DNA from 2 places in the Streptosporangium sp. NPDC051023 genome. Region 1 is predicted to be linked to the other one. Evidence: riboswitches for the same ligand, from Rfam matches in the RefSeq annotation. Region 1 holds a riboswitch; the other holds the start of a gene.
The links. A riboswitch is a leader RNA that binds a small molecule or an ion and turns the genes downstream of it on or off. The one in region 1 is predicted to bind glycine.

Region 2: linked by a shared signal. The riboswitch ahead of gcvP (aminomethyl-transferring glycine dehydrogenase) and the one ahead of gcvT (glycine cleavage system aminomethyltransferase GcvT) in region 1 are both predicted to bind glycine.

Annotation. Positions count from the first base shown of each region.
Region 1 covers NZ_JBFBCE010000018.1:84,734-88,117, reverse strand. Annotated here, with positions in the region: gene gcvH (glycine cleavage system protein GcvH) at 1-33, opposite strand, end outside; gene gcvT (glycine cleavage system aminomethyltransferase GcvT) at 30-1,121, opposite strand; glycine riboswitch at 1,155-1,249, opposite strand; glycine riboswitch at 1,250-1,348, opposite strand; gene AB0395_RS14575 (gamma-glutamyl-gamma-aminobutyrate hydrolase family protein) at 1,562-2,257, opposite strand; gene AB0395_RS14570 (3-oxoacyl-ACP reductase) at 2,333-3,097, opposite strand; gene AB0395_RS14565 (aldehyde dehydrogenase family protein) at 3,101-3,384, opposite strand, start outside.
Region 2 covers NZ_JBFBCE010000009.1:59,651-63,034, reverse strand. Annotated here, with positions in the region: gene AB0395_RS08265 (MerR family transcriptional regulator) at 1-64, shown strand, start outside; gene AB0395_RS08260 (bifunctional nuclease family protein) at 144-614, shown strand; gene AB0395_RS08255 (MerR family transcriptional regulator) at 759-1,379, shown strand; glycine riboswitch at 1,394-1,485, shown strand; gene gcvP (aminomethyl-transferring glycine dehydrogenase) at 1,644-3,384, shown strand, end outside.

The DNA of each region.
Region 1 (3,384 bases):
GGTGTAGTGCAGGTCCTCGGGAATGTTGCTCACTTTTTCCTCCTGTAGAAAGGCAGTTCAACGACCTCGACCGGCTCGTGGCTACCCCGGATGTCCACGGCCAGGCCTGTGGACAGGTCGTTGTCCACGTAGGCCATGGCGATCGGCCTGCCCAGTGTCTGGGAAGGCGCTCCGCTGGTCACCTCTCCGACGACGGCGCCGCCGTCGGAGAGCACCACCGGATACCCGTGGCGGGGCACCCTGCGGCCGGTCGCGATCAGTCCGACCAGGCGACGGGTCGGCGGGACGTCCTTGAGCGGTTCAAGGGCCTGCCTGCCGACGAAGTCACCGGGCTTGTCAAACCTCACCACACGGCCGAGCCCCGCGTCGAACGGAGTGAGCTCTGCGGACAGCTCGTTGCCGTACAGCGGCATCCCGGCCTCGAGACGGAGGGTGTCGCGCGCGGACAGTCCGGCGGGAAGCAGGCCGTACGGCTCGCCCGCCTTGGTGAGCGCGGCCCAGAGCGGCTCGGCGTCCTGCGCGGCCACGAACAGCTCGAAGCCATCCTCACCGGTGTATCCGGTGCGGGCGATGAGGGCCTCGCGCCCCGCCACGGTCGCGGGCAGGCCCGCGTAGTACTTGAGGTTGTCGAGGTCGGCCTCGGTGAGCTCGCCCAGGATGGCGCGGGCCTTCGGTCCCTGGACCGCGACCAGCGCGTATCGCTCGGAGCGGTCCTCGACCGCGGCGTCGAAGGTCCCGGCGCGCTCGGTGAGCTCGGCGGCGACGCGGGGGTAGTTGGAGGCGTTGGCGACGACCATGAACTCCTCGTCCGCCAGGCGGTAGACGATCAGGTCGTCCAGCACGCCGCCCCGAGGGTCGACGATCATCGTGTAGCGGGCGCGCCCCGGCTCGAGGGCGGAGATGTAGCCGACGAGCGCGTGGTCGAGGGCCTGGCCCGCCTGCGGGCCCGTCACGAAGATCTCGCCCATGTGGGACAGGTCGAACAGGCCCGCCGCCTGGCGGACCGCGTTGTGCTCGGCGGACTCGCTCCCGTAGCGGAGCGGCATCAGCCAGCCCGCGAAGTCGGTCAGCGTCGCGCCGAGAGCCTCGTGGACGCCGCGCAGCGGCGTGGGTCGGGACATGTTCGCACCTCAGACAGGGGTCAGATGAGAGCATCCTCCCCCTCTGTCATGGATGCCTGAGAGCTTCGCCCGTTTTTTGCCGGACTTTCACCTTCGGCGAGGCCTCGGGGCCTGCTTTCCAGAGGGCACCTACCCGCACGGTCCTTTGCCTTGAGAGGTTCGCGGGGAGGGCTTGCTCCTTCAGGGGTCCTGGCCTGGATGTCAGGACGCTCTCCCGCGCGGGATTCATCGGTGTCGTGGCCAGCCTAACCGTACGCGAGGGCCGAGCGAAATCCCCGCGCGGCCACAGTCCCTCGCCGATCTTCTCGCTTCGGTACCTTGCGGGGCCGTGACCGCCGCCGTTTCCGGTCACGGCCCCCGCTCGTTTCCGGTCAGGCTCCCCGTCCCCGCTGGTTCGGCGGCTCCCGTGGGACCGCCTCCTCGCCCACGAGTGACCGCGTTCAGGCGCGGGCGTGCCGTACCAGGGCCTCGAAGAGCGCGGACTCGTCGTCGGCCTCGGGGTGCCACTGGACCGCGAGGGCGAACGGGTGATCCCGCAGCTCGACGGCCTCGACCGTGCCGTCCTCCGCGGTCGCGGTCACGGTCAGGCCGGCGCCGACTCGGTCCACGGCCTGGTGGTGGTAGTGGGCCACCTCGGCCGGGCCGGTGCCAAGGATCTCCGAGGTCAGGCTGCCCGGGGTGGGTTTCACCGGCATCCGGCCGTACCTGCCCGGGGCCGGGGCGTGGTCGCGGCCGCCCACCACGTCGGGCAGGTGCTGGTGCAGGCTGCCACCGAGGGCGACGTTGAGGACCTGCAGCCCCCGGCAGACGCCCAGGAACGGCACGCCCCGCTCCAGCGCCGCCCTGACCAGGCCGAACTCGGCGGTGTCCCGGAACTCGCGGACGTAACCCGTCTGCTCGTGCTGGGCCTGGCCGTACCGTGCCGGATCGACGTCTCCGCCACCGGCCAGGATCAGCCCGTCCAGCCGTTCGACCGCCGTCGCGGGATCGCCCACCGGGGGCAGGATCACCGGCTGGCCGCCCGCGCGGGCCACGTGGTCGACGTAGTTGTACGGCAGGAGCGCGGCGGTCGTCTCCCAGACGGTGAACTTCGCGGGCTCGACGTAACAGGTGACGCCGATGATGGGACGGGACATGATCTCTTTTCTGCCTGATGCCGGGACGTGGGGCGCAGGTCCACGTCCCGGCACGTTCTCGATGACAGCCGATGGCTACAGGGGCGTGACGTAGGCGCCCGAGATGCCGCCGTCGACCAGGAACTCGGAGCCGGTGATGAAGCTCGCGTCGTCCGACGCCAGGAACGCGACCGCGGCGGCGATCTCCGAGGCCTCGGCGAACCGGCCGACCGGGATGTGCACCAGGCGGCGCTGCGCCCGCTCGGGGTCTTTGGCGAACAGCTCCTGTAGCAGCGGTGTGTTCACCGGCCCGGGGCAGAGCGCGTTGACCCTGATCCCCTCCCGGGCGAACTGCACGCCCAGCTCCCTGGACATGGCCAGCACCCCGCCCTTCGACGCGGTGTAGGAGATCTGGCTGGTCGCCGAGCCCATCACCGCCACGAACGACGCGGTGTTGATGATCGATCCCTTGCCCTGGCGGCGCATGTAGGGGATGGCGTGCTTGCAGCACAGGTAGACCGAGGTGAGGTTGACCTCCTGGACCCGCCGCCACGCGTCGAGGCCGGTCTCCAGGATCGAGTCGTCGTCGGGAGGCGAGATGCCCGCGTTGTTGAACGCGACGTCCACGCTGCCGTAGGTGTCGAACGCGGTCTGGAACGTCCTGGCCACGTCGTCCTCGCTGGAGACGTCGGCCTTGACGAACAGGCCTCCGGCCTCGGCCGCCGCCGCCGACCCGCTCGCCTCGTCCAGGTCGACGCACACGACGCGGGCCCCCTCCTCGGCGAACCTCCGCACGGTCGCCAGGCCGATCCCGCTCCCCGCGCCGGTCACGACGGCAACCCGGTCCTGCAAACGCCGCATGCTCTACTCCTCGGAAAAGAAGACGTTCTTGGTCTCGGTGAACGCGGACAGGGCGTCCGGGCCCAGCTCGCGGCCGAGCCCCGACTGCTTGAACCCCCCGAACGGCGTCCAGTAGCGGACGCTCGAATGGGAGTTCACGCTGAGGTTGCCCGCCTCGACCGCGCGGGCGACCCGCAGCGCGCGTCCCACGTCGCGGGTCCAGATGGAGCCGCTGAGGCCGTAGCGCGTGTCGTTGGCGATCCGTACGGCGTCCGCCTCGTCGTCGAAGGGCACGACCGTCACCACGG
Region 2 (3,384 bases), on a different contig from region 1:
TCTTCTACTGGAATTGCATGCTTCACTCCTGCGTTCCGCCGTGCGTGGGGTCTTGGGCCGGTGAGAACCTGACCAGGCACTCGTGCCCTCACGAGTGTTACGTTGAACAAACCGGTCGTAATCCAGCGAAGACGGAGCAGCCCGTGTTGCAGATGGAGGTCGTGGGCGTTCGGGTTGAGATGCCCTCAAACCAGCCTATTGTCCTGCTGAAGGAGGCACATGGGGAGCGTTACCTGCCGATCTGGATCGGCATGACAGAGGCGACGGCCATCGCCATGGCCCAGGCCGAAGAGCCGCCGCCCCGGCCACTCACCCATGACCTCTTCCGCGACGTGCTCGACGCGCTCGGCGTTCGGCTGAGCACCGTGAACATCGTCGCACTCCGTGACGGGATCTTCTTTGCCGATCTCGTTTTCTCCAACGGGGTCGAGGTGAGCGCCCGTCCCTCCGACTCCATAGCCCTGGCACTGCGTACGGGCGCCCGCATCTTCGCCAGTGAGGAGGTCGTCAGGGAGGCAGGGGTGATCATTCCCGATGACCAGGAGGACGAGGTGGAGAAGTTCAGGGAGTTCCTTGACACGATCACACCCGAGGACTTCGGTCGCGCAGGGTAGGAATTTCGGTGCATTTACGCTTCACGACGCGCCGAGTGGGGTCGTTGACTGATCTTGGTCCCGGTCCTACGGTGCAAGTGAAACCCGTGGCCGTGCGCAAACCCCCAGATCAGGCCACGGGATGAGAGAAAGCCGGAGGTCCGCGTGGCGGTCAGCAGCGGCGAGGGTAGAAACGCCGACCAGGATGACCCGGAACGACGCCAGTCGGCACGTCAGCGCGCGGGTGAAGAGGGTCTGCTGTTTGATGGGCAACCGGTGAAACTGCCCGCCGACATCGGATACCGCGGCCCCACGGCCTGTGCCGCGGCCGACATCACCTATCGGCAACTGGACTACTGGGCGCGCACCGGCCTGGTCGAGCCGACGGTGAGAGCCGCCCACGGGTCGGGTTCCCAGCGGCTGTACGGCTTCCGCGACATCCTGGTGCTCAAGGTCGTCAAGCGGCTGCTCGACACGGGCGTGTCCCTCCAGCAGATCCGCATCGCGGTCCAGCACCTGCGCGACCGCGGGGTCAACGACCTCGCCCAGATCACCCTCATGAGCGACGGGGTGAGCGTCTACGAGTGCACCTCGCCCGACGAGGTCATCGACCTGCTTCAGGGGGGTCAGGGTGTCTTCGGCATCGCGCTCGGCCGGGTCTGGCAGGAGGTGGAGGGCTCTCTAGCAGACCTTCCCGGAGAGCGTGCGGAGTCGGACCAGGGCCCTTTAGGCGATCACCACGCGGATGAGCTGGCCCGCCGTCGTAGGGCTCGCCGCACCGGGTAAGGTTGGTGTGCTGCTGACTCTGCGCGGGAGAGACCCCGACGCGATCGGGGCGCCGAAGGAGCAACCTCCCCGGAATCTCTCAGGCACCCGGTACCGCATGGACGAGGCGACTCTGGAAAGCAGGTGCGCTCGCCAGGCGCGCCTCACCGACGGTGAAAGCCTCCTGCGGCAGGGAGGTGAAACTCTCAGGTCGCGATGACAGAGGGGGAGATCCGGCATACGCCCGCGCCCAGCGCCGGTCTCCAACGCCTCGGGAGGCTTCCCATGACCGACCTGTCACCGCTCAGCGAGCTCACCCCTCCGCCGTTCGCCACCCGCCACATCGGGCCTGCCGACGCCGACCAGGCCCGCATGCTCGAGGCGGTCGGATTCGCCTCGACCGCCGACCTGGTCGCGGTGACCGTTCCCGAGGCCATCAGGGCGAAGGATCGGCTGAAACTGCCGCCCGCCGCGAGTGAGACCGAGGCCATCGCCGAACTGCGCGCCCTCGCCGGGCGCAATACCGTGCTCACCTCGATGATCGGCCTGGGGTATCACGACACGATCACTCCGGCCGTCATCCGCCGCAACCTCCTGGAGAACCCGGGCTGGTACACCGCCTACACCCCGTACCAGCCGGAGATCTCCCAGGGCCGCCTCGAGGCCCTGATCAACTTCCAGACGGTCGTCTCCGACCTGACCGCGCTCGACGTTGCCGGAGCCTCCCTGCTGGACGAGGCGACCGCGGCCGCCGAGGCGATGACGCTGGCCCGTAGGGCGGGCCGTACCTCGTCGAACGTGTTCGTGGTCGACGCGGACGCGCTGCCGCAGACCAAGGCCGTGCTGCGCACCAGGGCCGAGCCGCTCGGCATCGAGCTGGTCGAGAGCGATTTCACCGCGGAGCTCCCCGAGTGCTTCGGCGTGCTCGTGCAGTACCCGGGCGGCAGCGGCCGGATCAGGGACTTCCGCGCCGTCGCGGACGCCGCCCACGCGCGTGGCGCCCAGGTGATCGCCGCCGCTGACCTGCTCGCCCTCACCCTGCTCGCCGCCCCCGGCGAGGTCGGCGCCGACATCGCGATCGGCTCCTCGCAGCGCTTCGGCGTCCCGCTGGGCTTCGGCGGTCCGCACGCGGCCTACATGGCGGTCCGTGACGGCCTGCAGCGGCAGATGCCGGGCCGCCTGGTTGGCGTCTCCCAGGACGCCGACGGGCGCCCCGCCTACCGGCTCGCGTTGCAGACCCGCGAGCAGCACATTCGCAGGGAGAAGGCGACCAGCAACATCTGTACCGCGCAGGTGCTGCTCGCGGTGATCGCGGGCATGTACGCCGTCTACCACGGCCCAGAGGGCCTGCGCAGGATCGCCAGGCGCGTTCACCGGCACGCCGTCGTGCTCGCCGCGGGCCTGCGCCACGGCGGTGTCGAGGTCGTCCACGACGACTTCTTCGATACCGTGCTCGCCCGGGTGCCGGGCCGCGCGGCCCAGATCGTCGCCGTGGCCCGCGACAACGGGGTCAACCTGCGTCTGGTCGACGCCGACCACGTCGGCGTCACCTGCGACGAGAGGACCGAACTGCTCCACCTGGAGCTGGTCCTGGCCGCCTTCGAGGTCAGCGGCGCCGTCCTGACCGACCTGGACGCGGCCACCCACGACGCGCTGCCCGCCCACCTGGCGCGCGTCGGCGACTACCTCACCCACCCGGTGTTCCACAGCCACAGGTCCGAGACGGCCATGCTGCGCTATCTGCGCAGACTCCAGGACAAGGACATCGCGCTCGACCGGTCGATGATCCCGCTGGGCTCCTGCACCATGAAGCTCAACGCGACCACCGAGATGGAGCCGATCACCTGGCCCGAGTTCGCCGGGTTGCACCCTTACGCCCCCGAGGACCAGGCCGCCGGCTACGCGGAGCTGGTCGGGGAACTGGAAGGCTGGCTGGCCGAGGTCACCGGCTACGACGCCGTCTCCATTCAGCCGAACGCGGGCTCCCAGGGCGAGTTCGCCGGTCTGCTGGCGATCCGCGCCTACC